DNA from 3 places in the Streptomyces sp. URMC 129 genome. Region 2 is predicted to be linked to each of the others. Evidence: predicted binding sites of a transcription regulator. Region 2 holds the regulator's gene; each other region holds the start of a gene.
The links. The regulator HrcA, encoded in region 2, represses chaperone genes, less so after heat shock. The targets are predictions, from matches to a motif close to TTNGCACTCNGNNNNNCNGAGTGCNAA.
Positions count from the first base shown of each region.

Region 1: a site for HrcA is predicted at 7,562-7,588, ahead of groES (co-chaperone GroES). Genes of this name have one in related genera too.
Region 3: a site for HrcA is predicted at 6,271-6,297, ahead of groL (chaperonin GroEL). Genes of this name have one in related genera too.

Region 1 covers NZ_JBPQTQ010000002.1:55,403-65,594, reverse strand. Annotated here, with positions in the region: gene guaB (IMP dehydrogenase) at 28-1,533, opposite strand; gene shbA (RNA polymerase sigma factor ShbA) at 1,693-2,268, opposite strand; gene ACSNOC_RS01010 (response regulator transcription factor) at 2,517-3,128, opposite strand; gene ACSNOC_RS01005 (WhiB family transcriptional regulator) at 3,450-3,767, shown strand; gene ACSNOC_RS01000 (SDR family NAD(P)-dependent oxidoreductase) at 3,787-4,569, shown strand; gene ACSNOC_RS00995 (ester cyclase) at 4,632-5,327, shown strand; gene groL (chaperonin GroEL) at 5,376-6,998, opposite strand; gene groES (co-chaperone GroES) at 7,109-7,417, opposite strand; gene ACSNOC_RS00980 (polysaccharide deacetylase family protein) at 7,632-8,591, opposite strand; gene ACSNOC_RS00975 (class I SAM-dependent methyltransferase) at 8,694-9,908, shown strand; gene ACSNOC_RS00970 (hypothetical protein) at 9,945-10,192, opposite strand, start outside.
Region 2 covers NZ_JBPQTQ010000135.1:121-10,312, forward strand. Annotated here, with positions in the region: partial or broken gene ACSNOC_RS23280 (coproporphyrinogen-III oxidase family protein) at 1-536, opposite strand, end outside; gene ACSNOC_RS23285 (hypothetical protein) at 724-1,200, shown strand; gene ACSNOC_RS23290 (DUF3097 domain-containing protein) at 1,197-2,057, opposite strand; gene ACSNOC_RS23295 (MBL fold metallo-hydrolase) at 2,070-2,792, opposite strand; gene hrcA (heat-inducible transcriptional repressor HrcA) at 2,941-3,957, shown strand; gene dnaJ (molecular chaperone DnaJ) at 3,958-5,094, shown strand; gene ACSNOC_RS23310 (16S rRNA (uracil(1498)-N(3))-methyltransferase) at 5,091-5,840, shown strand; gene ACSNOC_RS23315 (hypothetical protein) at 5,837-6,133, opposite strand; gene ACSNOC_RS23320 (TetR/AcrR family transcriptional regulator C-terminal domain-containing protein) at 6,111-6,524, shown strand; gene ACSNOC_RS23325 (GTPase-associated protein 1-related protein) at 6,500-7,843, opposite strand; gene ACSNOC_RS23330 (hypothetical protein) at 7,961-8,434, opposite strand; partial or broken gene ACSNOC_RS23335 (HTTM domain-containing protein) at 8,598-9,578, opposite strand; gene ACSNOC_RS23340 (HIT domain-containing protein) at 9,463-9,831, shown strand; gene ACSNOC_RS23345 (ribonuclease Z) at 9,843-10,192, shown strand, end outside.
Region 3 covers NZ_JBPQTQ010000099.1:10,210-20,401, forward strand. Annotated here, with positions in the region: gene ACSNOC_RS19815 (PadR family transcriptional regulator) at 1-451, opposite strand, end outside; gene ACSNOC_RS19820 (TetR/AcrR family transcriptional regulator) at 728-1,366, shown strand; gene ACSNOC_RS19825 (DUF4031 domain-containing protein) at 1,382-1,645, opposite strand; gene ACSNOC_RS19830 (hypothetical protein) at 1,642-2,007, opposite strand; gene ACSNOC_RS19835 (MurR/RpiR family transcriptional regulator) at 2,130-3,074, shown strand; gene murQ (N-acetylmuramic acid 6-phosphate etherase) at 3,114-4,025, shown strand; gene ACSNOC_RS19845 (hypothetical protein) at 4,198-4,362, shown strand; gene groL (chaperonin GroEL) at 4,481-6,109, opposite strand; gene ACSNOC_RS19855 (cold-shock protein) at 6,389-6,592, opposite strand; gene ACSNOC_RS19860 (ubiquitin-like small modifier protein 1) at 7,017-7,292, opposite strand; gene thrC (threonine synthase) at 7,289-8,587, opposite strand; SAM riboswitch class I at 8,603-8,741, opposite strand; gene ACSNOC_RS19870 (glucosyl-3-phosphoglycerate synthase) at 8,970-9,935, shown strand; gene ACSNOC_RS19875 (alpha,alpha-trehalose-phosphate synthase (UDP-forming)) at 10,093-10,192, shown strand, end outside.

The DNA.
Region 1 (10,192 bases), on a different contig from region 2:
CTTCCCCCGGTCCCGTCCGGCGCCCGCTCAGCGCCGCGAGTAGTTCGGCGCCTCGGTCGTCATCTGGATGTCGTGCGGGTGGCTCTCCTTCAGCCCGGCCGCGGTGATGCGGACGAACCGGCCGCGCTCCTTGATCTCCGGGATGGTCCGGCCGCCCAGGTAGTACATCGACTGGTGCAGACCGCCGACCAGCTGGTGCACCACGGAGGCGAGCGGGCCGCGGTAGGGCACCTGGCCCTCGACGCCCTCGGGGATCAGCTTGTCGTCGTCGCCGATCTCGTCCTGGAAGTACCGGTCCTTGGAGTACGAACGCCGCTCGCCGCGCGACTGCATGGCGCCCAGCGAGCCCATGCCCCGGTAGGACTTGAACTGCTTGCCGTTGATGAACAGCAGCTCGCCCGGGGACTCCTCGCACCCGGCCAGCAGGCTGCCGAGCATCACCGTGTCGGCGCCGGCCACCAGCGCCTTGGCGATGTCGCCGCTGTACTGCAGGCCGCCGTCCCCGATGACCGGGATGCCCGCCTCGCGCGCCGCCTGCGCCGCCTCGTAGATCGCCGTCACCTGCGGCACGCCGATGCCGGCGACGACCCGCGTGGTGCAGATCGAGCCGGGGCCGACCCCGACCTTGATGCCGTCCACGCCCGCGTCCACCAGCGCCCGGGCGCCGTCCCGCGTCGCGACGTTGCCCGCGACGACGTCCACCTGGTCGTGGTTCGACTTGATCTTGGCGGCCATGTCCGCGACCAGCCGGGAGTGCCCGTGCGCGGTGTCGACCACGATGAAGTCCACCCCGGCCTCGATCAGCGCCTGGGCGCGCTCGTACGCGTCCCCGGCGACGCCGACGGCGGCGCCGACGATCAGCCGGCCCTCCTCGTCCTTCGCGGCCCGGGGGTACTTCTCGGCCTTGACGAAGTCCTTGACGGTGATGAGGCCCTTGAGCAGGCCGTCGCCGTCCACCAGCGGCAGCTTCTCGATCTTGTGCCGCCGCAGCAGCTCCATGGCGTCCTCGCCGGAGATGCCCACGTGCCCGGTGACCAGCGGCATCGGCGTCATGACCTCGCGCACCTGACGGCCGCGGTCCGGCTCGAACGCCATGTCCCGGTTGGTGACGATGCCCAGCAGCTTCCCGGCCGCGTCCGTCACCGGCACGCCGCTGATCCGGAACCGGGCGCACAGCTCGTCGGCGTCGCGCAGCGTGGCGTCCGGGCGGGTCGTGATCGGGTCGGTGACCATGCCGGACTCCGAGCGCTTGACCCGGTCGACCTGCGCGGCCTGCTCCTCGATCGACAGGTTCCGGTGGAGGACGCCGACGCCGCCCTGCCGGGCCATCGCGATGGCCATCCTGGCCTCGGTGACCTTGTCCATCGCGGCCGACATCAGCGGGACCTTCACCCGGACGTTGCGGGAGACGCGGGACGACGTGTCGATGTCCTGCGGCGCCAGATCGGCGGGCCCCGGCAGCAGCAGCACATCGTCGAAGGTCAGCCCCAGTGCCGCGAACTTGTCCGGCAGCTCACCCGCGTAATCAGTCATGGCACCCTTCCGCTCACCCGCTTGCCCGCGGCCGTTTACTCCCCATGGACCCATGGGTTCACCCGGCCGGGGACTCCATGCTACGGCCCCGGTGGACGGTGCCCATTTCCCCGGTGCCGCCCGCGCGAAACATCGGGGCGGACCGCGGGCTTCGGCCGCTCAGCGCCCGGCCAGCGCCCGCAGCCGGCTGAGGGCCCGGTGCTGGGCGACCCGGACGGCACCGGGCGACATGCCGAGCTTGGCGCCGGTCTCCTCGGCCGTCAGCCCGACCGCGACCCGCAGCAGCACCAGCTCGCGCAGGTGGTCCGGGAGGTTCGCCAGCAGCTTCCTGGCCCATTCGGCGTCGCTGGACAGCAGCGCGCGCTCCTCCGGGCCCAGGGAGTCGTCGGGCCGCTCGGGCATCTCGTCGGAGGGCACGGCGGTGGAGCCGGGCCGGCGCAGCGCGGCCCGCTGGAGGTCGGCGACCTTGTGCTGGGCGATGGCGACGACGAACGCGTCGAACGGGCGGCCCGTGTCCCGGTAGCGCGGCAGCGCGCACAGCACCGCCAGGCACACCTCCTGGGCCAGGTCGTCCACGAAGTGTCTGGCCTCGCCCGGCAGGCGCGCCAGGCGCGTGCGGCAGTAGCGCAGGGCCAGCGGGTGCACATGGGCGAGCAGGTCGTGTGTGGCCTGGGCATCGCCCTCGGCGGCACGGTGGACGAGAGCGCCGATCGCCGTGGTCTCGTCTTCGCGCATCGGTCCATGGTGCACTGTGGCCGCGGGGTCCGGGCCACCGCGGGTCGAGTTGTGCACCGAAGCGTTATGTGCGGGAGCGGGAGCGGGAGCGGTGAGCGTCATGTCCCGAACCCTCCCCTCGCACCTGGCTGACTCGTCCCCAAGGAGCGTCATGCATCCAAGGATGCGTCACGCGCGGAGCTTTTGAGCCACGGCTCCTGCCGGACGGGGTGACAGCCACGGCCGTGCTCCCCGTCCGGTCCCGTCGATCAGCGGACCAGTCCCCAGCGGAACCCCAGCGCCACGGCGTGCGCGCGGTCCGACGCGCCGAGCTTCTTGAACAGCCGGCGGGCGTGCGTCTTCACCGTGTCCTCGGAGAGGAAGAGCTCCCGCCCGATCTCCGCGTTGGACCGGCCGTGGCTCATGCCCTCCAGCACCTGGATCTCCCGCGCGGTCAGCGTCGGGGCGGCGCCCATGTCGGAGGAGCGCAGCCGCCGCGGGGCGAGCCGCCAGGTGGGGTCGGCCAGCGCCTGGGTGACCGTGGCGCGCAGCTCGGCGCGGGAGGCGTCCTTGTGGAGGTATCCGCGCGCGCCCGCCGCGACGGCCAGCGCCACGCCGTCCAGGTCCTCCGCGACGGTGAGCATGATGATGCGGGCACCGGGGTCCGCGGAAAGAAGCCGCCGGACGGTTTCCACTCCGCCGAGCCCGGGCATTCGGACGTCCATCAGAATCAGGTCGGAACGGTCGGCACCCCAGCGGCGCAGGACCTCCTCGCCGTTGGCGGCCGTAGTGACCCGCTCGACACCGGGCACGGTGGCGACCGCTCGGCGGAGCGCCTCACGGGCGAGCGGGGAGTCGTCGCAGACAAGGACGGATGTCATGGTCGCCCTCCGGAGCTGATGCGCATCACCTTGAGCCTCCAGGCAGTCGTGTGTCGTCACCTGTGCGATTGACAAGCCGTGTCAACCGCCTCAGCCCTCTCAACGACGGTCACCCGAAAGAGTTACGGCCTCCAACTGCACAGCATCAGCACTGTACGTGAACGGCCGATCACGGCCCAGTCGCGCTTCAGCAAACACGCCGAACATCCGTTTTTGCCCTGATGAGACCTTTTTGTTCCTATCAGCGTGTTTACAGCTATATTCGGCTGGTAGTCATATTTACATCTACTTTCTGAGCCTCGATGACGATGGGACACTGTCATGGCAGATTTCTCCCGCCTTCCGGGCCCCAACGCCGACCTGTGGGACTGGCAGTTGCTCGCGGCCTGCCGCGGGGTGGACAGCTCGCTGTTCTTCCACCCCGAGGGCGAGCGCGGCGCGGCCCGCAGCGCGCGCGAGGAGGCCGCGAAGGAGGTGTGCATGCGCTGCCCGGTCCGCTCCGAGTGCGCCTCGCACGCGCTGTCGGTCCGCGAGCCGTACGGCGTGTGGGGCGGTCTGACCGAGGACGAGCGCGAGGAGCTGCTCGGCCGGGCCCGCCGGGACCTCGTGGACGCCAACTCGGCGCACACGCGCCGCTGAAGGCGACTACCGTCTTCGTATGACAACTGCATTGGTGACCGGGGCCACCGCCGGGATCGGCGCCGCCTTCGCCCGCCGGCTGGCCCGCGACCGGCACGACCTGGTGCTCGTCGCCCGCGATCTTCAGGCACTGCGGCGCCAGGCCGCCGAGCTGCACGACCGGCACGGGATCGAGGCGGCCGTGCTCTCGGCCGACCTGTCGACCGACGACGGCATCGCCGCCGTGGAGGCCCGGCTGTCCGACCCCGACCGCCCGGTCGACCTGCTGGTCAACAACGCCGGGTTCGGCCACAAGGGCGGCTATCTCGACGTCCCGGTGGCGGACGAGCTGAAGATGCTCAAGGTCCACTGCGAGGCGGTGCTCCGCCTGACCACGGCCGCCGCCGGACCGATGCGGCGGCGCGGGCGGGGCGGCGTGGTGAACGTCGCCTCGGTGGCCGCGTTCCTGCCGCGCGGCACCTACGGCGCCTCCAAGGCGTGGGTGGTCCAGTTCACCGAGGGCGCGGCCCGTGACCTGGCGGGCAGCGGGGTGCGGCTGATGGCGCTGTGCCCGGGGTTCGTGCGGACGGAGTTCCACCAGCGGGCGGGCATGGGCACGGACAACGTCCCCGGCTGGATGTGGCTGGAGGCGGACCGCGTGGTGGACGCGGCTCTGAAGGACCTGGCCCGCGGCCGGACGGTCTCCATCCCCGACGCGCGCTACAAGGTGCTCATGGGCGCCGCCCGGCTGGCCCCGCGCGGCGCGGTGGGCGGGCTGTCCTCGCGGGCGGGCCGGAAGTACGGACCCGGCCGGAGCGGATAAATCGGGCATAAAGTATTAGGCTGGACGTGGTACGCATACGCGCTCACAGACACGGACACGCCATGACTTTCGTACAGGTGATCGACTGCAAGACCAGCAGAGTCGATGAACTGAATCGGCTCATGGACACCTGGGTCGAGCAGACCCGGGGCAAGCGGACAGCGACCCACTCGATCGTCGGCCGGGACCGGGCCGACGGCACCCACATCGTCGAGATCGTCGAGTTCCCCTCGTACGAGGAGGCGCGGCGGAACTCCGAACTCCCGGAGACCGACCGGATCTTCCGCGAGATGGTGGCGCTCTGCGACGGGACGCCGCAGTTCACCGACCTGGACGTGGTGCGGGACGAGCAGCTCAACAAGGAGGCCGTCCGGCGCTTCTTCGACAGGGCCGTGAACCGCGGGGACGTGGACGCCGTGGACGAGCTGTGCACGGAGGACTACCGGGAGCACGACCCGGGCAGCTCCGTCGACCCGCTCGGGCTCGCGGAGTCCAAGGAGGACGCGGCCAAGTACATCCGGGCGTTCCGGCCGACGTTCATCATCGAGAGCCAGGTGGCCGAGGGCGACCTGGTGATCACCCGGTTCACCGCGACGGGCACCCACTCGGCCGAGTTCATGGGGCTGGCCCCGACCGGCCGCCCGGTGCGGATCTCCGGGCATGTCACCCACCGCTTCCGGAACGGCCGGATCGCGGAGGCCTGGTGGAACTGGGACCAGCTCGGCCTGCTGGCCCAGGTGGGCCTGGTGGAGCTGTAGCCGACGCCCCGGCGGGCAGGACGACCCCGCCGGGGCCACGGCCCGCGGTCAGTGCGCGTGGCCGTGACCGTGACCGGCCGACTCCGGCTCGTCCTCCTTCTTCTCCACCACCAGGGTCTCGGTGGTGAGCAGCAGGGAGGCGATGGAGGCGGCGTTCTGGAGCGCGGATCGGGTCACCTTCACCGGGTCGATGACGCCGTCCTTGACCAGGTCGCCGTAGACGCCGGTGGCCGCGTTGAAGCCCTGGCCCTTGTCCAGCTCGGCCACCTTGGAGGTGATCACGTAGCCCTCCAGGCCGGCGTTCTCCGCGATCCAGCGCAGCGGCTCGACGGCGGCGCGGCGGACGATCGCCACGCCGGTGGCCTCGTCGCCCGTCTTGCCGAGGTCGCCGTCCAGCACCTTGGCGGAGTGCACCAGGGAGGCGCCGCCGCCGGGGACGATGCCCTCCTCGACCGCCGCGCGGGTGGCGGAGATGGCGTCCTCCAGACGGTGCTTCTTCTCCTTCAGCTCGACCTCGGTGGCCGCGCCGACGCGGATCACGCAGACGCCGCCGGCGAGCTTGGCGAGGCGCTCCTGGAGCTTCTCGCGGTCCCAGTCCGAGTCCGTGGTCTCGATCTCGGCCTTGATCTGCGCGACGCGGCCCTCGATGTCCTCGGACCGGCCGGCGCCGTCGACGATCGTGGTGTCGTCCTTGGTGATGGTGACGCGGCGGGCGGTGCCCAGCACGTCGAGGCCCACCTGGTCGAGCTTGAGGCCGACCTCCTCGGAGATCACGGTGGCGCCGGTGAGCGCGGCCATGTCACCGAGCATCGCCTTGCGGCGGTCGCCGAAGCCGGGGGCCTTGACGGCCGCCGAGTGGAACGTGCCGCGGATCTTGTTGACCACGAGGGTGGACAGGGCCTCGCCCTCGACGTCCTCGGCGATGATCAGCAGCGGGCGGGAGCCGCCGGCCTGCATGATCTTCTCCAGCAGCGGGAGCAGGTCCTGGATGGAGGAGATCTTGCCCTGGTTGATCAGGATGTAGGGGTCGTCGAGGACGGCCTCCATGCGCTCCTGGTCGGTCACGAAGTAGTGCGACAGGTAGCCCTTGTCGAAGGCCATGCCCTCGGTGAAGTCGAGGTCGAGACCGAAGGTCTGGGACTCCTCGACGGTGATCACGCCGTCCTTGCCGACCTTGTCCATCGCCTCGGCGATCAGGGCGCCGACCTGCTTGTCCTGGGCGGACAGCGCGGCCACGGCGGCGATGTCCTCCTTGGAGTCGATCGGCCGGGCGCTGGCGCGCAGGTCCTCGGCGACGGCGGCGACCGCGGCGTCGATGCCGCGCTTGAGACCCGACGGGGACGCGCCGGCAGCCACGTTGCGCAGCCCCTCGCGGACGAGCGCCTGCGCCAGCACGGTGGCGGTGGTGGTGCCGTCACCGGCGACGTCGTTGGTCTTGGTCGCCACTTCCTTCACAAGCTGGGCGCCGAGGTTCTCGAACGGGTCCTCCGCCTCGACCTCGCGCGCGATGGTGACGCCGTCGTTGGTGATGGTGGGCGCGCCGAACTTCTTGTCGATGACGACGTTGCGGCCCTTGGGACCGATGGTGACCTTGACGGCGTCGGCGAGTCGGTTCACGCCGCGCTCGAGGGCGCGGCGGGCGTCCTCGTCGAATTTAAGGATCTTCGCCATGGGTGTGGGTGTCCCTCGTGTGTTCTTCGGTAAACGAACCGCGCCCCGGCCCCGGCTGTCTCTGGATGAGCGCGGGTCCCGGGGCGCGGATGTGAGCGTCGGTGCCGGAATTACTTCTCGATGATCGCGAGCACGTCGCGGGCCGAGAGCACGAGGTACTCCTCGTTGTTGTACTTCACCTCGGTGCCGCCGTACTTGCTGTAGAGAACGATGTCGCCGACCTTGACGTCGAGCGGCAGCCTGTTCCCGTCCTCGAAGCGGCCCGGGCCCACGGCCAGGACGGTGCCCTCCTGGGGCTTCTCCTTGGCCGTGTCCGGAATGACCAGGCCCGAGGCCGTGGTCTGCTCGGCGTCGAGCGGCTGGACCACAATGCGGTCCTCAAGCGGCTTGATGGCAACCTTGGAGCTGACGGTCGTCACGATCCGACCTCCCCCTTCGGAGATCTCACGGGGTTATCAATGGCTGGATGGCGACGTGGTGGACCCGTCGTCGCGGGTGCCGGATCCGCCTGTCGCGCGTTGGCACTCACGCGAGGAGAGTGCCAGGTCGAGACTAGGCGGCCGTTAGCACTCAGTCAACTAGAGTGCCAAGTGACCGGTGGCCGCGTCGCGCGGGCGCGGCCGTGCGCCGGGGCTACACGTAGTCCTCCAACCGCGCGATGGCGAAACCCTGTTCGGTCGCGGCGTTGACCACGCGCCGGATCATGTCCGCCATGTCGCCGTCCCACACGTCGTCGCCGCGGAAATGGGTGAGGATGATGTCTCCGGGGTGGAACTTCTGGTCCGCGCGCCCGTATTCGATGCGATCGGGGAACGCCTCCTCCGCCCACAGCGGGATCACCCGGATGCCGCAGGACTTGGCCGCGCGCAGCGTGTCGCGGTCGTAGGCGCCGTACGGGGGCCGGAAGAGCGTGGGCCGCTCGCCGATCTCCTTCTCCAGGACGTCCTGCTGGTGGCAGATCTCCTCGCGCTGCTCGGAGTAGCTGAGGGTGGGCATCTCGCGGTGGTTGACGGAGTGGTTGTGCATGCCGGCGCCGAGTTCGTAGGCCTCCCGGAAGTAGCCGTAGTCGTCGCGGGAGACGTAGTCGGTGAGGAAGCCGCTGTAGGGGACGTCGAGTTCGCGCATCATCTTCAGCAGCTCCGGGTCCTTCTCGGCGCCGTCGTCGATGGTGAGGAAGACGACCTTCTCGTCGGTGGGCACGCTGACGATGACCGGGGGCAGGCCGGAGCCGGTGATGTGGCCCGGCTCGCTGGTCAGTTCGGGCTTCTTCTCCGGGGGCGCGGGCGGGAGCAGCGGAGCCTTCCGCAGGCCCCACCGCTTGGCGGTGGCGACGCGGCGCGCCTCGGCGCGTTCCAGCTTCTTGGCGTACGTGCCCAGCGCGTCCGCGACGCTGCGCGCCTGGGCACGCTGCGATGCGCCGAGACCGAGCACGGCCTCGCCGGGCGGGGCGGCGTCGACCACGGACAGCAGGCCCTGCCCGCCGCCCCCGGAGCCCCCGGGCAGGAGCTCCGGCGGCACCCCGGCTCCCGAGCAGACGAGGGCGAGTATCGTCGCGCCGCCCAGCGCCCCGCACCGCCGGACCCTATGTCTCACCCGACAATCATTTAGTCCTACTTGTCCGATAATCCTCATGCTTCGGGATGCTGCCATCGCGCTGCCCGCACCCCCGGACGCCCTTCCGGACCGGCGGGGAGAATGACCCGTGTGGCCGTACGCACCTCCCACCCCGACGCCCCCGGCGCCCTCGACGCCTTCCTCGCCCTGCTGACCGAGCCGGGCCGGCGGCTGCTGGCCGGGCTCCGCGACCTCGACCCCGCCCGGGAGCTGGCCGTCGCCACCCGCCTGCGCCGCGAGCACCCGCCGGAGCTGGTCGCCGCCGCCATCGGCCAGGCGCGGCTGCGGCAGCGCGCCGCCGCGAAGTTCGGCCCCGACGCCGAGCGGATGTACTTCACGCCCGACGGGGTCGAACAGGCCACCCGCGCCCCGGTGGCCGCCTGGCGCGCCCGGCGCTTCGCCGCGCTCGGCGTCACCCGCGTCGCGGACCTGTGCTGCGGCATCGGCGGCGACGCCCTCGCGCTCGCCCGGGCCGGGCTCACCGTCCTGGCGGTGGACCGCTCCCCGCTCGCCTGCGCGGTCGCCGAGGCCAACGCGGCGGCGCTCGGCCTCGCCGACCGCGTCACCGTGCGCCGCGCGGCCGTGGAGGACACCGATGTCCGGGGCTGGGACGCGGTGTTCGCCGACCCGGCCCGGCGCGGCGCCGGCGGGGGCCGCCGGATCTTCGACCCCGAGGCGTACTCGCCGCCGCTGTCCTGGGCCGTGGAGCTGGCCTCCCGCGTCCCGTACGCGGCCCTGAAGGTCGCCCCGGGCGTGCCGCACGAGGCGGTGCCGGCGGGGGCCGAGGCGGAGTGGGTCTCGGACCGGGGGGACGTGAAGGAGGCGGTGCTGTGGTTCGGCACCGGCCAGGCCGCCCCCCGCCGCGCCACCCTGCTGCCCGGCGGCCACACCCTGACCGGCACCGGCCGCCGGGCCGCCGCGGGACCGCCCGGCCGCTACCTGTACGAGCCGGACGGCGCGGTCATCCGCGCGGGCCTCGTCGCGGACGTCGCGGACCAGGTCGGGGGCCGCCTGCTCGACCCGGCCATCGCGTACGTCACCGGCGACGAGCTGCGGCCGACGCCGTACGCCACGGCCTACGCGATCACGGACGTGCTGCCGTTCAACGTGAAGCGCCTGCGGGCCCTGCTGCGCGAGCGCGGCGTCGGCACCCTGACCATCAAGAAGCGCGGCTTCGCGGTCACCCCCGAAGAGCTCCGCGCCCGTCTGCGCCCCTCCGGCCCGAACGCGAGCACGCTCTTCGTGACCCGCGTCGGCCAGACCCCCACGGCCCTGATCGGCCACCCGGCAGCCTGACCCCGGCGACGGAACCGGCGCGGGGCCGCGGCGGAATCAGTCCGCGACCGGCGCGAAGCGCCAGCGGTGGACCTCCCGGTGGAGCAGCGCGGACGGCGGCTCCGGGAGTTCGGGCAGCTCGGCGGAGAACTCCGCGTCCCACCACGTGATCACCAGCACCCGGTCGTCCGGCGCCGTGAACGTCTCCCGGCGGACCGGCGCCGGGTCCAGCGGCACCGCCCGCGCCCACGCCAGCAGTTCGCCGCCCCGGCCGGCCGCCGCGCGGGCCTCCCACATCAGCGCCA
Region 2 (10,192 bases):
GCCTCGGGGCGGCCGGGGGTGTGGGTCCGCTCCAGCACGGCCAGCACGTGCCGCCGGGCGCTCTGCATGCCGAACGAGATCCGGTTGAAGCCCGCCTCCCGCAGTGCCGCCAGCGAGGCCGGGTCCACCGAGTCGGGGTTCGCCTCCGTCGTCACCTCCGCGTCCGCCGCGAGGCCGAACTCCTGCCGGACCGCGTCGAGCATCCGCCCCAGGTCGGCCGGCGGCAGCAGCGTCGGCGTGCCGCCGCCGACGAAGACCGTGCTGACCGGGCGCGGGTCGTCCCCCAGGACCTTGCGGGCCAGCCGGATCTCCTCGGCCAGGGTCTCCGCGTAGTTCTCCCGCGAGGCCAGGGCGCCGCCCGAGCCGCGCAGCTCGGCCGCCGTGTAGGTGTTGAAGTCGCAGTAGCCGCAGCGGGTCGCGCAGTACGGCACGTGCAGGTAGAACGCGAGCGGCTGGCCGGCGGCCCCGGCCAGGGCGGACGCGGGCAGCGCGCCGTCCTCGGGGACGGGTTCGCCGTCGGGGAGCGTGGAGGGCATGCCCCCATTGTCCGGCACCGCCGGACCGTCACCGCCGGGCAGCGCCTTCCCGGGTCGCGCCTCCCCCGGATACGGGTAATTTGGTCACAAAAGGTGGCATCCGGGAGGGCTCGCGGTGGCGATCTTCGACGCTCGTGCCGACGTGGTGGACGGCGCGGCCCTGCTGCTCGACGCCCGCGGCGCCATCGTGAGCTGGACCCGCGAGGCCGGGGACCTGCTCGGATACGCGGCCGACGAGGTGCTCGGCCGGGAGGCGGCGTTCCTGCTCGCGCCCGAGGACGCCGATCGCCTGCCCGTTCTCGCCGAGCGCTGCGTTGCGGAAGCCGGGAGGGGCACCGTTCCGGCCGTGATCGAAGGCGCCGTCGAGCCCCTTCCGAAGGCGTACCGACAGGGGATCGACGGCCGTCCGGCGGTTCCGCGACACGCTCCAGGGCCTGTCTCCCGGGATGGCGGGGCCCCTCCCGGGCGCCGGGCCGGGGGAGGAGCAGGCCGCGTCGTCCGGCTCCCCCAGGTCCCTCGGGGCCTGGGAGGTGACCCATGCGCCGCGGCACGGCACCGGGTCGCAGCCCGTACGGTGGGGTCACCGCCCGGCGTCCTCCCCACGGACCCGGTGTCCGGGAGGGGCCGCCGTGGCCCGGGAACATCCGGGGGACAGCGGTCCTAGGTGTACGGACCCGGGCCGGTCGGGCCGCCGACCGTGACGTGGTCGATCAGGTGCTCGACCGGGCCCAGCAGGCCCGGCTCCAGGTCCCGGTAGTCCCGGACCGCGCCCAGGATCCGCTGCCAGGCCGCGCCCGTGTTCTCCGGCCAGCCCAGGGCCCGGCACACGCCCGTCTTCCAGTCCTGGCCGCGCGGTACGTCCGGCCACCGGGCGATCCCGACGGAGGCCGGTTTCACGGCCGCCCAGATGTCGATGAACGGGTGGCCGACGACCAGCACGTGCGGGTCCGTGATCTCCGCCGCGATCCTCGACTCCTTCGAGCCCGGCACCAGGTGGTCCACCAGCACGCCGAGCCGGGCCGCCGCCGAGGGGCCGAAGTCGCGGACGACCGCCGACAGGTCGTCGACGCCCGCCAGGTACTCCACGACGACGCCCTCCACGCGCAGGTCGTCGCCCCACACCTTCTCGACCAGCTCCGCGTCGTGGCGGCCCTCCACGTAGATGCGCCCGGCGCGTGCGACCCGGGCGCGGGCGACGGGGACGGCGAGCGAGCCGGACGCGGTGCGGGCCGGGGCGGACGGCGCCCGGGTGGCGGCGCCGGCGGCGGGCCTGACCAGGGTGACGACCCGGCCCTCCAGCAGGAAGCCGCGCGGCTCCATCGGGAAGACCCGGTGCGCGCCGAACCGGTCCTCCAGCGTCACGGTCGGCCCCTGCGCCGTCTTCTCGCAGCGGATGACCGCGCCGCAGAAGCCGGTGGCGGCCTCCTCCACGACCAGGCCCGGGTCGGCGGGCACCTCGGGCACGGGCTTCGGCCGCTTCCACGGCGGCGTCAGATCAGGTCCGTACTGTCTGCTGCGCATGCCCTCATTCGATCACGGCGCGCCGCCGAACCGGCGGGCGAGCGTCTCCCGTTGGGCCAGCACGAAGGCCGCGTCCACCACCGCGCCGTGCCCCGGCACGTACCGGGCGTCCTGCCCGCCGAGCGCGAGCAGCCGGTCCAGCGCGGCCGGCCAGCGCGCCGGGTCGGCGTCGGGACCGGCCTGCGGCTCCCCGGACTCCTCGACCAGGTCGCCGCAGAACACCACGGGCGGCGTGCCGTCGCCGCCGCGCACCAGCACCGCCAGGTCGTGCGGGGAGTGCGCGGCGCCCAGGTCCGTCAGCACGGCCCGCCGCCCGCCGCCCAGGTCGACGGCGAGCTGCCCGTCCACCTCGTGCCAGGCCCGCGCGAGGGCGGTCGCGTCGGTCTCCGCCGCCGCCCGGTCGGCGCCGTGCCGGACCGCGTCCGCCGCCAGCGCCGCGCGCCCGCCGTCCGCCAGGTGCGCGCCGAGCCCGGCGGCCCCGTACGCCTCGGCCCCCGGGAAGGCCGCCAGGCCGAGGATGTGGTCGAAGTGCGGATGCGTGATCGCCACCCGCGTGACCGGGGCCCCGAGCAGGGCGCGGAGCCGCGCGGCGAGCCGCTCGGCGGCGGTCCGGGACGGCCCGGCGTCGATCAGCAGCACCCCGTCCGCCCCCGCCACCGCGCCCACCGTCTCGTCCCAGCCCGGCAGCCGGATCCGGAGGACGCCGGACGCGACCTCTTCCCAACTGGTCTCCATGCTGCGACGTTAACGTCTCGGGAGAACGTTGATGCAGGACTGCTCGTTCCCTGGCCGTGCTACCCGGCCGTACACTGGAGCAGGGTTGGCACTCGGAGCGGTGGAGTGCCAGGGCGGCAGTCGAACGGCCGGACGGGAGGTGTGCGGCATGCTCAGTGAGCGCAGGCTCGAGGTGTTGCGAGCCATCGTCCAGGACTATGTGGGCACGGAGGAGCCCGTCGGCTCCAAGGCCCTGACCGAGCGGCACAATCTGCAGGTCTCCCCGGCCACCGTGCGCAACGACATGGCGGCGCTGGAGGAGGAGGGGTACATCGCCCAGCCCCACACCAGCGCGGGCCGGGTGCCCACGGACAAGGGCTACCGGCTGTTCGTCGACAAGCTGGCCGACGTCAAGCCGCTGACCGCCCCCGAGCGCCGCGCCATCCAGAACTTCCTGGAGGGCGCCGTCGACCTCGACGACGTGGTGGGCCGCACGGTCCGGCTGCTGGCCCAGCTCACGCGGCAGGTGGCCGTCGTGCAGTACCCGTCGCTCAGCCGCTCGACCGTGCGCCACGTCGAGCTGCTGTCGCTGGCCCCGGCCCGGCTGATGCTGGTGCTGATCACGGACACCGGGCGGGTCGAGCAGCGCATGATCGACTGCCCCGCGCCCTTCGGCGAGACCTCGCTGGCCGATCTGCGGGCCCGGCTGAACAGCCGGATCGCGGGCGAGCGGTTCCCCGAGGTGCCGCGTCTGGTCGCGGATCTGCCGGATTCGTTCGACGTCGACGAGCGGGGGACGGTCTCGACGGTGCTGTCCACCTTGCTGGAGACTCTGGTGGAGGAGACCGAGGAGCGGCTGATGATCGGCGGCACGGCCAACCTGACCCGCTTCGCCCAGGATTTCCCGTTGACGATCCGGCCGGTGCTGGAAGCGCTGGAGGAGCAGGTCGTGCTCCTGAAGCTGCTCGGGGAGGCGAAGGACTCGGGTATGACGGTCCGTATCGGGCATGAGAACGCTCACGAGGGCCTGACGTCCACATCGGTCGTCTCGGTCGGTTACGGTTCAGGAGACGAGGCGGTCGCGAAGCTCGGCGTGGTCGGACCGACCCGCATGGACTACCCCGGAACGATGGGAGCGGTGCGCGCAGTGGCACGTTACGTCGGACAGATCCTCGCGGAGAACTAGGTGGCGGGCGACTACTACGCGATTCTCGGTGTGCAGCGGGACGCCTCCCAGGAAGAGATCAAGAAGGCGTTCCGCAGGCTTGCGCGCGAGCTGCACCCGGACGTGAATCCGGACCCGAAGACCCAGGAGCGGTTCAAGGAGATCAACACCGCGTACGAGGTGCTCTCCGATCCGCAGAAGAAACAGATGTACGACCTGGGCGGCGATCCGCTGGGCAGCGGCGCGTCGGCCGGTCCCGGGGCGGGCTTCGGCGGCGGCTTCGGGAACTTCTCGGACATCATGGACGCCTTCTTCGGCACCGCCTCGCAGCGCGGGCCGAAGTCCCGTACGCGGCGCGGCCAGGACGCCATGATCCGCCTGGAGATCGACCTCAACGAGGCGGCGTTCGGCACGACCAAGGAGATCCAGGTCGACACGGCCACCGTCTGCGGCACCTGCAACGGCGAGGGCGCGGCGCCCGGCACCTCGGCCCAGACGTGCGACATGTGCCGGGGGCGCGGCGAGATCTCCCAGGTCACGCGCTCGTTCCTGGGTCAGGTCATGACGTCGCGGCCGTGCCCGCAGTGCCAGGGCTTCGGCACGGTCGTGCCGACGCCGTGCCCCGAGTGCGCGGGCGACGGCCGGGTCCGTTCGCGGCGCACGCTGACGGTGAAGATCCCGGCCGGTGTGGACAACGGGACCCGCATCCAGCTCGCGGGCGAGGGCGAGGTCGGCCCCGGTGGCGGCCCGGCCGGTGACCTGTACGTGGAGATCCGCGAGAAGCCGCACCCCGTCTTCCAGCGCCGCGGCGACGACCTGCACTGCACGGTCACCATCCCCATGACGGCCGCCGCGCTGGGCACCAAGGTGCCGCTGGAGACGCTGGACGGCATGGAGGAGGTCGACATCCGGCCCGGCACGCAGTCCGGCCAGTCGATCCCGCTGCACGGCCGCGGCGTCTCGCACCTGCGCAGCACCGGGCGGGGCGATCTGGTGGTGCACGTGGAGGTGCAGACGCCCGCCAAGCTGGACCCGGAGCAGGAGGAGCTGCTGCGCCGCCTGGCCAAGCTGCGCGGTGAGGAGCGGCCGTTGGGCCAGTTCCAGCCGGGGCAGCAGGGGCTGTTCTCGCGTCTGAAGGACGCGTTCAACGGCCGGTGAGCACGGCCCCCGTTTTCCTGGCCGGGGCCGGGGTCGGCACGGCCGTCCCCGGGGGGACGGTCGCGCTCGACGGTCCCGAAGGGCGGCACGCGGTGTCGGTCCGCCGGTTGCGGGTCGGTGAGGCGGTCGTCCTCACCGACGGCGAGGGCGGCGGCGTGTCCGGCACGGTCGCGGCGGTCGAGGGCAAGGACCGGCTCCTGGTGACGGTGGCCGAGGTGCGGCACGACCCGCCGCCGAGGCCCGCGCTGACGGTCGTGCAGGCGCTGCCCAAGGGCGACCGGGGCGAGCTGGCCGTGGAGACCATGACGGAGACCGGGGTGGACGCCGTCGTGCCGTGGGCTGCGGCCCGCTGCGTCACGCAGTGGCGGGGCGAGCGCGGCGGGAAGGCCCTGGCGAAGTGGCGGGCCACGGCCCGGGAGGCGGCCAAGCAGTCCCGCCGCCTGCGGGTCCCGCGGGTCACGGACCTGATGTCGACGCGGCAGGTGGCCGACGTCCTGGCCGGGGCGGCGTTCGCGGCGGTGCTGCACGAGTCGGGCACGGAGCCGCTGGCCACGGCCCCGCTCCCGGCGGACGGCGAGATCGTCCTGGTGGTCGGCCCCGAGGGCGGCGTCGCACCGGAGGAGCTGGCGGCGTTCGCCGCGGCCGGCGCCGGGCCGTACCGCCTGGGCCCGACGGTCCTCCGCACCTCCACGGCGGGCACGGCCGCCGCAGCCCTGCTGCTGGGCCGGACGGGCCGCTGGGACTAGCTCGTTCCCGTCCGCGCCGGGGTCCGCGCCGGGGCCGTGGCCGGGGCCGTGGCCGGGTGGCCGCGCAGGAGGCCGATGCCCAGGGTGATCAGCCACAGGCTCCAGAGCACGTATCCGGCGAAGTTGGCCTGGTCGGCGCCGGGGGCGCCGAGGGGGACCAGGAGTCCGGCGAGGATCGGCGGCACGGAGGCCAGTGCCAGCGCGTCCGACGGCCGTCCGACGAGGGAGCGGCAGCGCCTGCACGACCTCGCCCTGCGGCTGCGCTCCCGCCTGCCGGCCCACCCCGGCGCCACCGCCGTGCTCCTCGGTGCCCCCATGGACGGGCCCCGCGCGCTCGCCCTCGGCGAGGCGCTGCTCGGCCTCCTCGCCGAGGCCGGCCTCGGTGAACGCGATGCCGCCCGCGCCTCCTACCTGCTGATCGTCTACGTCCTCGGCGCGATCGCCCTGGAGGCCGCCGAACTCGACCCCGGCCGGCCCGCCCCGCCCCGCCCGAGGCCGAACGCGTCGCGGCCCGCCGCGCGGCCTTCGACGCCGTCCCCGCGGAGACCTACCCGCGCACGGCCGCCGGCGCGGACGTCATGGCCCGTTTCATCACCACCGAGCAGTTCCGCTGGGGCCTGGACCGCGTCCTCGACGGCCTCGTCCCGCCGGCCCCCTGATCAGAGGCGGGCGCCCTCCTCGTAGCGGCGGAGCCGGCGGCGGGCCCAGGCGAGCAGCTCCGTCGTGAGGGGGGTGTCGTGGCGGTTCAGGCGGGCCCGGATCAGGCGCTCGGCCGCGTCGGCGGTCGCGCCGCCGCTCGTGATGTCCTGGCCCCGGACCAGGAGTTCGGCCACCGCGCGCTTGGTGGCGTCCAGCCGGTACGCGTGTTCGTGCCGCAGCAGCTCGCGGGCCAGCGCGCAGCGGTCGTCCGTGATCTCGCCGGGGCGGCTGAGCCAGGACGTCAGCCACAGGTGCAGGCGGGCGGCCACGACCAGGTCGGGCGGGCAGGTGCGGGCGATCTCCAGCGCGCCCTTCAGGTCGGGGCCCGCCGTGCCCCAGACCAGCTCGTACATCAGGAGCAGGGTGTCCGGGTCGGTCGGCCTGCCCTCCGGCAGCCGGGCCGCCAGCACCCGGTACAGGCCGGTGCCGTGGAGCTGGTGCGGGCGTCCGCGCAGCCGCTCCGCCGCCAGGCGGAGCCGCTCCGGTGTGCTGGGCGGCGGGCTCTGCGGCAGCGGGCCCGAGCGTCCGGGCAGCTCCCGCAGCCAGACGCGGGCCGCCTTCGCCACCCAGGGGTCCGGCTCGGCCGGGCTGCCGTCGCCGCCGAGGCCGTCGTGCACCCGGAAGCGCCGCAGCGTCTCGTGGTCCTTGCGGTCGAACTCGCTGTCCGGGCCGACGCCGACGATCTGCTGCCGCGCCTCGTACGGGCGCCGGGCGCGCGTGGTGAACGTCAGGGACCTGGCGTGTGCCTCGTCCACAAAGCGGTGCAGGAAGCGGCAGGCGAGCGCGACCCACAGCGCGACGGCGGACTGCTCCTCCTCGGCCACGACGATCGGCGGTCCGGGCGCCGGGCCGGTGAACAGGCGGCGGACGTCGCTGAGGAAGGCGATCATGCGGGCCTGCCGGGCCCGCGCGAAGTCCGCCAGGCGGCCGTCGGTGATCTCCATGGCCGGGCGCGGCACGGTGTCGGCGGGCCGGGCGGGGCGCCAGGTGGGGGAGCGCCACAGGTCGATGGGCCACATCGCGGGCAGGTCGACGGCGGCGCCGTTCGGCAGGAACAGCACGTCGGCCTCGCCGCCCTTGGCGGGGGTGTGGCACAGCACCGCGCCGCCGTCGCCGGGCAGCCGCGCGTAGCTCAGGGAGTCACCGGGGGCCGGAGCCGAGGCGGCCACCAGCGGTGCCAGCACGGTCGACAGGCCGGCCGGGGCGGGCGGCCCGACCGGGATGTGGCGCGCGGAGACCTCACCGCTGCCGGGATCGACGGCGACGGTGAAGCGGAGCCTGCGGATGACGTGGCCCGCGTGCATCGGCTTCGTATCCTCCTGGGCCGCGGCATCGACTGTGACGCCGCGCTGGGCTCCAGTTTCGCGAAAACATCGCGGAATCCGCAGGTCCTTGGCGGAATCTTTTCCCAGTGGTAATGATCAGCGACCGGGCCGCGGCGCGTTCAGCGGCTCCTCCAGGGGCTCCCTCAGCGGCAGGATCCAGTCCGCGTGACCCCACCACGGCAGGGAGACCCGGGACAGATCGGCCTCGGGGTCGATCAGCAGCGCGGGGTCGCGGCCGTTGAGCGACACCCAGGCGCGCACCGTGACCCGGGCGCCGCCGAACTCCCGGGAGAGGAAGCGGGCGAAGAGCACGATCCGCTCGGGGCTGCCCGCGAGGCGGGCCTCCTGCTCGGGCGTCAGATAGTCGGCGGTGTCGACCCACCACGCGCGCCGGCCGTCGTCGACGGCGAAGGCGGCGGTGCCCTCCTTGCCGCGCAGCATCATGTGCCAGGCGTAACGGTGGCCCTCCTCCGTCCAGTTGGCCGGGCCGGGGATGAGGAGGTGGCGCAGCGGCAGCAGCACCTGGACCGCCGCCCAGGCCGCGAGGGCCAGGGCCAGGGCGGGCGCCATCCGGGCCGGGGCGGGCGCGGGCGCCGCCGGGGCCGCCGGGCTCGCGGTGCTCGCGGTGCTCGCCGGGGGGGAGGCCGGTCAGCCGGTGCCGCAGGCGCGCGGGCCAGTCGGGCGGGAAGAAGACGGTGGTCGCCGCGATCATCAGCCACGGAAAGACGAACAGGCCCCACAGCCGGGCGTTGGCCAGGTGGAAGCAGACGGCGGCGGCGAACGCGTACGGGCGCGTGCGGCGGTGCGACAGCAGGCCGACGACCGCCAGATCGAAGACCAGCGAGCCGTACGCCATCCCCAGGACGACCGGCTCCCGCGTGAAGAACCGGCCCACGAGGGGGACGTCGGTGCGGTCGGCGAGCCAGCCCCGCAGCGGCTCCCCGCGCAGCCAGTCGCCGTTGAGCTTGGCCAGGCCGCCGAAGACGTACGGCACGCCGATCTGGAACCGCAGCAGCCACACCACCCACGCGGGCACGGTGGGCGACGCCACGGCCGGGCGCCGGAGCGCGTCCAGCGACCAACGGGCGTGCAGCGGAAGGAAGATCATCAGGAAGGACAGCAGCGACAGCAGGTACTCGTGGTTCTGGTAGAACGACGAGTCCAGCAGGAACACATAGGTGGTCAGCGCGCAGAACACCGCGCACGCCGCCCGGTACCAGAGCCCGGCCGCGATCAGCAGCCCGGTGACGATCATCCCGCCGTACACCGCGCGCAGCCACGGCCCGGACGGCGGCCGGACGAACGTCAGCGGCGGATAGCCGAAGTGGAAGGCGGCGTCCGTGTAGTAGGCGTCCGCCAGATCCGGCAGATACAGCCACGCGTTGACGGCGACGGCGATCCCGAACGCGGCCCGGAAGACGGCGGGACCGGCCGCGCTGACCCCCAACGCCCCGGCCACGCACACGCGTTCTCCCCGCACCCGGCGCATCCTAGGCCGTGCCACGCGGGGCGCCGGGCGTGGGGCGGGGCGGCGGCGGGCAGCGGGTAGCATCCGGGGGGTACGCGTGCGACGACGCCTTTCGAGGAGGGCCCCGGCGATGGCGGGAGACGCGGGAGAACCGCAGGCCGACTGCCTGTTCTGCAAGATCGTGTCGGGCGACGTGCCGGCGACGATCGTCCGGGAGACGGCGACCACCGTCGCGTTCCGGGACATAAACCCGCAGGCGCCCTGCCACGTCCTGGTCATCCCCCGGGTCCACTACCCGGACGCCGCCTCCCTGGCAGCCGCCGAGCCCGCGGTGGCCGCCGACGTGCTGCGGGAGGCGGGCGAGGTGGCCGCCGAGGAGGAGGTCGACGGCCACGGGTACCGCGTGGTGTTCAACACCGGCGCCGGCGCGGGCCAGACCGTCTTCCACGCGCACGCCCACGTGCTGGCCGGGCGCGGCCTGGCCTGGCCGCCCGGCTAGGCGCCGCCCCCGTGGCCGCGCGTGAGCTGGTCGTGCTGGGCACGGCCAGCCAGGTGCCCACCCGGCACCGCAACCACAACGGGTACGTGCTGCGCTGGGACACCGAGGCGATCCTCTTCGACCCCGGCGAGGGCACCCAGCGGCAGATGCTGCTGGCCGGGATCAGCGCGCACGACCTCACCCGGATCTGCGTCACGCACTTCCACGGCGACCACTCGCTCGGCCTGGCGGGGGTGGTCCAGCGCATCAGCCTCGACCAGGTGCCGCACGCCGTGCCCGCCCACTATCCGGCGAGCGGCCAGGAGTTCTTCGACCGGCTGCGGCACGCCACGGCCTACCGCGACACCGCGCGCGTGACGGC
Region 3 (10,192 bases), on a different contig from region 2:
GCGTGGCCCGCTGGTGCGGGTCGAGTCCGCCGTCCCCGGCCCTCACCAGGTAGTCGGCGAGCCGCCGTTCGTGCGCGGCCCGGTGACCGGCCACGAACTCCCGCAGGCGGCCCGGCGGAAGCGCCGCGCCGAACGAGACGGTGAGCAGCAGCGGGTAGCGGATCTGCTCGGGCTCCGGCGCCCGGCCGAGCCAGCGCGCGAACGCGGCCCGGCCCTCGTCGGTGATGGCGTACGGCCGGCGGGCCCTGCGCCCGGCCGGGCCCGCCGCCACCAGTCCCCGGTCCGCGAGGGCGGACAGCTCCCGGTAGACCTGGCTGCGGGTCAGCGACCAGAAGTCCCCGATCAACTCCTGGGCTATGCCGACGAGTTCATAGCCGCTGGCCTCCCCGGCGTGCAGGAAGCCGAGCAACGAGGCCGCCGTGGCGTTGAGTTCCCGTTCCGGGACAACCACCGGCTCCGGCTCCGGAGCTGCGCCCGGGTCCGGGCCTGGCTCTGGCTCTGGGTCTGACATGAGGCGGATCCTTGCCGTTCCACGGTGGACGGTGCCGCGCCGGGCGGCGGCAGCCCTGACCGTCCACTGTGTCACCCGGGGTACCCGGCCCGCGCGGGAGGGGGGCGCGTCCGGCCCCGGATGACTGGCAGTCAGGTATTCCGGCCCCGATTGCGTCTCTCCGGGGAGGGGGCGGAGGAGCCCCGGAGAGAAGCCGAGCCGACTGGAGGCCCTTTGATGACTGATGACCTGCGGGAACGGGAGCGGGCGACGGGGCCCGCCGAGCCCGGCACCGTCCGCCCCGGCGGCCGGACGGCCCGCGTGCGCGCCGCGGTCCTCGACGCCGCCGGGGAGGCCCTGGCCGAGCAGGGCTTCGCCCACCTCGACCTCGCGGACGTGGCGCGCCGCGCCGGGGTGGGCAAGACGACGGTCTACCGCCGCTGGGGCACGGTCACCGGGCTCGTCGCGGACCTGCTGACCGAGCTGGCCGAGCGGTCGCGACCCCGCACGGGGACCGGTTCGCTGCTGGAGGACCTCAGGGCCCACGCCCACATGGTCAGGGGCACCCTCGCCGACCCCCGCCAGGGCGCGCTGTTCAAGGCCGTGATAGCCGCCGCCACCTGCGACAGCCGCACCGCCGAGGCGCTGCACCGGTTCTACGCCGTCCGCGTCGACGAGTGGGCGCCCTGCGTCGAACAGGCCGTGGAGCGCGGCGAGTTGCCCAGAGGCACGGACGCCCGCGAGGTGATCAGGGCCGTGTCGGCGCCGCTGTACTTCCGGCTGCTGGCGAGCGGCGGGCCGCTGGACGAGGAGAGCGCCGACCGCGCCGCCGAGGCCGCGGCCCGCGCCGCGCGGGCGGGGATCTACGTCGTCTGACGCCGGGGAGGGGCGTCAGACACGGCGTTTCCTGCGCCGCAGCCCGGCCGCCCGCAGCCGGGCGACCAGTTCACGGCTGTCCACCTCGACGGCCCCGAGGGCGACGGCGGTCGCGTACCACTCGGAGGGCACGTCGTAGTGGTCGCGCTCGAACGCGCGCGGCGGCGCGCCGAGCCGGGCCGCGAAGGCGTGCAGTTCCGCGAGCGACTCGTCGCTGACCAGGTGCGACCACATCCGGCCGTGCCCGGGCCAGGTGGGCGGATCGATGTAGACGGTCACCGGCGGGCTCTCACCAGCGAGCCCACGGCGGCCACCACCTGCCCGGTCCGCCCGCACACCCAGTGCGGGTCCTCGCCCAGCTCCGGCTCCACGTCCAGCGCGTGCGGGTCGTCCGCCGCGCACACCGGGCACAGCGGCCAGCGCCCGCGCCGGGCCAGCAGCGCGTCCTGCATGTCCTGCGCCAGCAGCCCCGGCACGTAGGGCGCGCCGGGCGGCCATTGGCCGCACCACCAGCGCCGGTGGGACACCGCCTCCTCCAGCAGGGAGACCTCCTCCGGCCCGGCCACGTCGTCCGCCGCCAGATCGGCCAGCACCAGGGCCCTGCCGCGGTGTACGGCGTCTTCCGAAGTCGGCTGTTCCATACCGACCATTGGACCAGAACTCCGGAGGGAACGAAGGCCGGAGGATCTCCCACCCGTCCCGGCGGCCCGGCGACCTTGACGGACCCCGGGGCCGAAAATAGGTTTCGTCCGTGAGGAGTGCGATGAAGGAAAATTCCGTCCGCCGGGCCGGCAGATCCCGTCCCGTCGCCGTCGCGCCCCGGCCCGCTCCACCCGAGCCGGGCGCGCTGGCCGCGAAGGTGCGCACCATGGCGCCGTCCATGACCCGTTCCATGCAGCGCGTCGCGGAGACCGTGGCCGGGGACCCGGCCGGTTGCGCCGCGCTCACCGTCACCGGCCTCGCGGAGCGGACCGGCACCAGCGAGGCCACCGTCGTGCGCACCGCCCGCCTCCTGGGGTACCCCGGGTACCGGGACCTGCGCCTGGCCCTCGCCGGGCTCGCCGCCCAGCAGGCGTCCGGCGCCGCCCCGGCCGTCACCGCCGACATCTCGGTGGACGACCCGCTCCGCGACGTCGTCGCCAAGCTCGCCGCGGACGAGCGGCAGACCCTCACCGACACGGCGAGCGCCCTCGACATCGCCCAGCTGGAGGCGTCCGTCGCCGCGCTGGCCGCCGCCCGCCGCATCGACGTCTACGGCATCGGCGCCTCCTCGCTCGTCGCCCAGGACCTGGCCCAGAAGCTGCTGCGCATCGGGCTCGTCGCCCACGCGCACACCGATCCGCACCTGGCCGTCACCACCGCGGTCCAGTTGCGCACCGGGGACGTCGCCGTCGCCATCACCCACTCCGGCCGCACGGTGGACGTCATCGAGCCGCTCCGGGCCGCCTTCGACCGCGGCGCCACCACCGTCGCCGTGACCGGCCGCCCGGACGGCGAGGTCACGCACTACGCGGACCACGTGCTGACCACCTCCACGGCCCGGGAGAGCGAGCTGCGCCCGGCCGCCATGTCCAGCCGCACCAGCCAGCTCCTGGTGGTGGACTGCCTGTTCATCGGCGTCGCCCAGCGCACCTACGACGTGGCCGCCCCCGCGCTGCACGCCAGCTACGAGGCGCTGGCGCACCGCCATGCCCCGCGGGAACGCTGACCCCGCGGCCCCCCACGCACCCCCCGAGAGAGCCCCCTCATGTCCACCGAGTTCGAATCGCTGACGACCGAGGCGTACCGACCCGAGCTGGCCGAGATCGACCAGCGCTCGACGCTCGACATCGCCCGTGCCATGAACGCCGAGGACGCGACCGTCCCCGGCGCCGTGGCCGCCCAGTTGCCCCGCATCGCCGCCGCCGTCGACGCGGCGGCCGAGCGCATGGCGCGCGGCGGCCGGCTGCTCTACCTGGGCGCGGGCACGGCCGGGCGGCTGGGGGTGCTGGACGCCAGCGAGTGCCCGCCCACGTTCAACACCGCGCCCGGGGAGGTCGTCGGCCTGATCGCGGGCGGCCCGGCGGCGGTGGTCGCGGCGGTGGAGGGCGCGGAGGACAGCCGGGCGCTGGCGGCGGCCGACCTCGACGCGCACGGCCTCGCGCCGGAGGACGTGGTCGTCGGCATCTCCGCCTCGGGGCGCACGCCGTACGCGGTCGGCGCGGTGGAGCACGCCAGGGCGCGCGGCGCGCTCACCATCGGGCTGTCGTGCAACGCGGGCTCGCCGCTGGCCGCCGCCGCCGAGCACGGCATCGAGGTGGTCGTGGGTCCCGAGCTGATCGCCGGCTCGACCCGGCTGAAGGCGGGCACCGCGCAGAAGCTCGTGCTCAACATGATCTCGACCATCAGCATGATCCGGCTCGGCAAGACCTACGGGAACCTGATGGTGGACGTGCGGGCCTCCAACGAGAAGCTGCGCGCCCGCTCGCGCCGCATCGTGCGCCTGGCCACCGGCGCGCCGGACGAGGTGATCGAGTCCGCCCTGACGGCGACCGGCGGCGAGGTGAAGCACGCCATCCTGACCATTCTCGGCGGGGTCGACGCCCCGACCGCCGGCCGGCTGCTGACCGAATCCCGCGGCCACCTGCGCGCGGCGCTGTCGGCGGCGGGCCGCGCTTAGCCACTTTTTTGCACCACGTGGCCGATACGTCAGCATCGGTAGACGCATATCCATCGAATGGGCGGTTTGCGGCTGCGATCATGGCTCATTTCATCTGCCGGTAACACCAACAGACCATCGTTTCAGGCGTCTCACTCAACCCCCACTGTGAAAGGGAGACACCGTGCGAAACATGCGCAGCTTCGGAGTCAAGGCCGCCGCCACCGTCGGGATCATCACCGGCATCGCCCTGCTGGGCTCGGCGGGCTCGGCCTCGGCCGCGGAGGTCGACCTCGGAGTCCAGCCGACCGTGGACGCCCTCCTGCACCTGCTGGCGACCCTGGGCATCACCCTCTGATCGCCTGACTCCCGCTCTTCGCACCACCGCACCACGAGAAAACGGCGAGGGCGGCACCCCCGGTGGGGGTGCCGCCCTCTTCACCTGTCCGGCGGTGCCGGGAAGGCGTGGCGCGGACTCAGAAGTCCATGCCGCCGCCCATGCCGCCGGCCGCGTCGCCCGCACCGGCGGCGGCCTTCTCCGGCTTGTCGGCGATGACGGCCTCGGTGGTCAGGAACAGAGCCGCGATGGAGGCCGCGTTCTGCAGCGCGGAGCGCGTGACCTTGGCCGGGTCGATGATGCCCGAGGCCAGCATGTCCACGTACTCACCGGTCGCGGCGTTCAGGCCGTGGCCCGGGGTCAGGTTGCGCACCTTCTCCACCACGACGCCGCCCTCGAGGCCGGCGTTCACGGCGATCTGCTTCAGCGGGGCCTCCAGCGCCAGCCTGACGGCCGCGGCACCCGTGGCCTCGTCGCCCTCCAGCTCCAGCTTCTCGAAGACGCTGGACGCCTGGAGCAGGGCCACGCCACCACCGGCGACGATGCCCTCCTCGACGGCGGCCTTGGCGTTGCGCACCGCGTCCTCGATGCGGTGCTTGCGCTCCTTCAGCTCCACCTCGGTGGCGGCACCGGCCTTGATGACGGCCACGCCGCCGGCCAGCTTCGCCAGGCGCTCCTGGAGCTTCTCGCGGTCGTAGTCCGAGTCGGAGGAGTCGATCTCGGCGCGGATCTGGTTGACCCGGCCCTGGACCGCCTCGCTGTCGCCGGCGCCGTCCACGATCGTGGTCTCGTCCTTGGTGATGACGACCTTGCGGGCGCGGCCGAGCAGGTCGAGCGTCGCGTTCTCCAGCTTGAGGCCGACCTCCTCGGAGATCACCTGGCCGCCGGTGAGGATCGCGATGTCGCCGAGCATGGCCTTGCGGCGGTCGCCGAAGCCCGGCGCCTTGACGGCGACGGACTTGAAGGTGCCGCGGATCTTGTTCACCACCAGGGTGGACAGGGCCTCGCCCTCGACGTCCTCGGCGATGATCAGCAGCGGCTTGCCGGACTGCATGACCTTCTCCAGCAGCGGCAGCAGGTCCTTCACCGCGCTGACCTTGGAGTTGACGATGAGGATGTACGGGTCCTCGAGCTCGGCCTCCATGCGCTCCATGTCGGTCGCGAAGTAGGCGGAGATGTAGCCCTTGTCGAAGCGCATGCCCTCGGTGAGCTCCAGCTCGAGACCGAAGGTCTGCGACTCCTCGACGGTGATGACGCCTTCCTTGCCGACCTTGTCCATGGCCTCGGCGATCAGCTCACCGATCTGGGTGTCGCCGGCCGAGATGGAGGCGGTCGAGGCGATCTGCTCCTTGGTCTCGACCTCCTTGGCCTGGTTCAGCAGGGCCTCGGAGACCTTCTCGACCGCGGCCTCGATGCCGCGCTTCAGCGCCATCGGGTTGGCGCCGGCGGCGACGTTGCGCAGACCCTCGCGGACCAGCGCCTGCGCCAGGACGGTCGCGGTGGTCGTGCCGTCACCGGCCACGTCGTCCGTCTTCTTGGCTACTTCCTTGACCAGCTCGGCGCCGATCTTCTCGTACGAGTCCTCGAGCTCGATCTCCTTGGCGATCGAGACACCGTCGTTGGTGATGGTGGGGGCGCCCCACTTCTTCTCCAGCACGACGTTCCGGCCCTTGGGGCCGAGCGTGACCTTGACGGCGTCGGCGAGCTGGTTCATCCCGCGCTCAAGGCCGCGCCGCGCCTCCTCGTTGAACGCGATGATCTTGGCCATGTGAAGTGGTCCTCCCAAACCGGGGGTGGATTGCTCCGGACCGCGCTGGCGCCCGCGACGGACGGTCCCCGGCCGGGCGGTTCCTTGCTCCGCCCGGCCCGTGGACCTCACCGAACCGGTCCTTGCTTGTCACTCTCACCTTCCGAGTGCTAAGCCCATGATTAGCACTCGGCCCCCGAGAGTGCAAGCAGGCAGGCGTGGGGGGCGGGGACATGGCCAGGGCCCGCACCCGAGTCTCGGGTGCGGGCCCTGGTGACGAGCCGCGGTACGGTCGGCGGTTCAGGCGGTCACTCGGACCATGTCGGCCTGTGGCCCCTTCTGTCCCTGCGAGATCTCGAACTCCACCCGCTGTCCCTCTTCCAGGGTGCGGTAGCCGTCCATCTGGATCGCGCTGTAGTGGACGAACACGTCCGCACCACCGTCGACCGCGATGAAGCCGTAGCCCTTCTCCGCGTTGAACCACTTGACGGTGCCCTGAGCCATTCCTAACTCCCCATTTTGCTGGCCCTTTCACGGGACCGCACTTCGCGGGCCCGGGTCAGACCTCTCAGACCCCACCCCCTGGCGGTTGGGGGGTGTGCGCCGGAACGCGTCGACCGCCGCTGAATGTATCTGGACGGACGCCCAGTGCAACAGGCCATTCGGGAGAGAATTCTTGGCCACCCAGAACGGGCAAAGACCGCAAATTAGCTGAAAGTTGAATGTTTTTTGCCTACCCAAAAGTGCTAACCCGACAATTGGTGCACCGATTTTCATCGCATTCTTAGTGCGAAGTGACGAGAATTCATATGCGGGTGGCACACGTACGGGATGAGACCAGGGCCACTCTAGCGCCACGTCGTGGCCGACCGCCCCGCGCGACCGGGGTCGCGGGGGCGGTCGTGGAGCCGCGGTGAAGGACGGGCCGTCAGCCGCCCGCGACGGCCGGGATGATCGAGACGCCTGCGCCGTCCGGGGTGGGCGTCTTCAGACCTTCCGTGAAGCGGACGTCGTCGTCGTTCACATAAACGTTGACGAATCGCCGCAGCTTGCCGTCCTCGTCGAGGACCCGGGCGGCGATGCCCGGGTGGGCGCGGTCGAGGTCGGCGAGCACGTCGCCGAGCGTCGCGCCCTCGGCGGCGACCTCCGCCTTACCGTCGGTGTACGTGCGCAGGATGGTCGGAATGCGGACGGTAACGCTCATGATGCGAGGCCAGCCTCTCGGAACGCGTCAAGATTCGGACGGATGATGGCGGAGGGACGAGCGGTGGAGTCCACCGCGTCCAGAGTCTTCAGGCCGTCGCCGGTGTTGAGGACGACCGTCGTCAGCGAGGGGTCGAGGGCACCGGACTCGATGAGCTTCCTGGTCACCCCGACCGTCACCCCGCCCGCGGTCTCCGCGAAGACACCCTCGGTGCGCGCCAGCAGGTGGATGGCGTCCACGATCTGCTCGTCCGTGACGTCCTCGACCGCGCCGCCCGTCCGCCGGGCGATGTCCAGCACGTACGGGCCGTCCGCCGGGTTCCCGATCGCCAGCGACTTGGCGATCGTGTCCGGCCGCACCGGCCGCACCACGTCGTGGCCGGCCTTGTACGCCTGCGAGACCGGCGAGCAGCCGGCCGCCTGGGCGCCGAAGATCTTGTACGGCTTCTCCTCCACCAGGCCGGTGGCGATCAGCTCCTTCAGCCCCTTGTCGATCTTGGTGAGCTGGGAGCCGGAGGCGATCGGCACCACCAGCTGGTCCGGCAGCCGCCAGCCGAGCTGCTCGCAGATCTCGTAGGCCAGGGTCTTGGAGCCCTCCGCGTAGTAGGGGCGGAGGTTGACGTTCACGAAGCCCCAGCCCTCGCCGGCCGGGTCCCCGATCAGCTCGCTGCAGAAGCGGTTCACGTCGTCGTACGTGCCCTGGATGCCGACCACGTCGCCGCCGTACACGGCCGCCATGACGACCTTGCCCTGCTCCAGGTCGTGCGGGATGAAGACGCACGAGCGCAGCCCCGCGCGGGCCGCCGCCGCGCCGACCGCGCCGGCCAGGTTGCCCGTGGAGGAGCAGGAGAGCGTGGTGAAGCCGAAGGCGCGGGCGGCCTCCACGGCGTTGGCCACCACGCGGTCCTTGAACGAGTGCGTGGGGTTGCCGGAGTCGTCCTTCACGTACAGGCCGCCGGTGACGCCCAGCTCGGCGGCGAGCCGGTCGGCCTTGACGAGCTTGGTCCAGCCCGGGTTCAGGTTGGGCTTGTCCGCCACGTCGGCGGGCACGGGCAGCAGCGGAGCGTAACGCCAGATGCTGGCCGGACCGGCCTCGATCCGGCGCCGCAGCGCCTCGGGGTCGCCGCTGGGAAGGTCGTACGCGATCTCCAGCGGCCCGAAACAGGACGCACAGGCGAAGATCGGGGCGAGTCCGAACCTCTCGCCGCATTCCCGGCAGGACAACGCCACGGCGGGGCCGAGGTCGATGGCGGGGGTGGCGGCGCGATCGGCGCCGGTCGCTGTGAGCACAGACATGTGCGGAGGCCCTTCTCCTCATCTTCCCCGCGGCGGCTCTCGCCGCAGGACGGATTTGGCACCTTCCCCACCGGGAGCCTCGAATCGTCACGAGACCGGCGGAAGGGTTGCCGGGGCTTCAACGGGCCGTTCCCTCTGCCCCTCTGGATGAGCGGTATGTGGTTGTATGCGCGGCTTCCCGATATGCGGAGGACACCTGCGCTGTTCGAGACTGTAACGGACGGCCCGCACAATGGCCCGGGCCGTCCGATCCGCGAGACAAGGAAAGGGACCGCGACATCACAGAAAGAAACCTGGTCCCGTCGGGTTCGGACTCCGCCAGGAAGGGGCAGATACGGCCATACGGAGTAAATATGGCCGAACGCGAACAGGAGCGACATTCGTGCTGGAAGAGGCAGAGGAGTGGCTGAGCCGCCGGTCCTGGGACGCCGCTGACCGCTCTATGCCGCAGCTGTTGAACGCGAAGCGGGCAGCAGGCGCGGCAGGCAGCATCAGCGTGGTCCTCCCCGCGCTGAACGAGGAGGCGACCGTCGGTGCCATCGTGGAAGCGCTCCGGCGTGACCTGATGGAGGACGTGCCACTGATCGACGAACTGATGGTGGTGGACTCCGGCTCCACCGACCGCACCTCCGAGGTGGCCGCCGCGGCGGGCGCCAAGGTCGTGCACCGCGACGAGATCCTGCCGCGGATGCCGACCGTCCCGGGCAAGGGCGAGGTGCTGTGGCGCTCGCTGCTGGCCACGAGCGGCGAGATCGTCTGTTTCGTCGACGCCGACCTGAAGGATTTCGACTCCAGATTCGTCTCCGGCATCCTCGGCCCGCTGCTCACGGAGCCGAGCGTGCAGCTCGTGAAGGCGATGTACGACCGGCCCCTGGGTGATCAGCCCTCCCAGGCCCGGCAGGGCGGCAGAGTCACCGAGCTGGTCGCCCGCCCCCTGCTCAACCTGCACTGGCCGCAGCTCGCGGGCGTGGTCCAGCCGCTCGGCGGTGAGTACGCGGCCCGCCGCTCGCTGCTGGAGCGGCTCCCGTTCCCCGTCGGGTACGGCGTGGAGCTCGGGCTGCTCATCGACACGCTCAACCTGGCGGGCCTGGACGCCCTCGCCCAGGTCGACGTGGGCGTGCGCAAGCACCGGCACCAGGACGGCCAGGCCCTGGGCCGGATGGCCGCCGCGATCATGCGCACCGCGCAGAGCCGGCTGCCGGGCTCGGTGATGCCCATCCGGCTCGGGCTCACCCAGTTCGAACGCACGGACGACGGCGGTTTCGCCCCGCTGACGCACCCGATCAACGCGGAGGAGCGGCCCCCGATGGCCACCATCCCCGAGTACGCCGCCCGCCAGGCCGCGTAGGACACCCGGGACTCCCCCGGCGACCGGCCACGCGCCCCCGGTTCCGCCCCCACAGGGGTGAAACCGGGGGCGTCTGTGACAGAACACACGTTTCCTGACAGGTGGGACTGGCTAGCCTCCGCCCGAGACACCCCCCTGGTGGACGGAGAGACCGACGATGAGCGTGCTGGTGGCCTCCAATCGCGGTCCGGTGAGCTACGCGGTGGCCGGGGACGGCTCGCTCACCGCCAAGCGCGGCGGCGGGGGCCTGGTCTCCG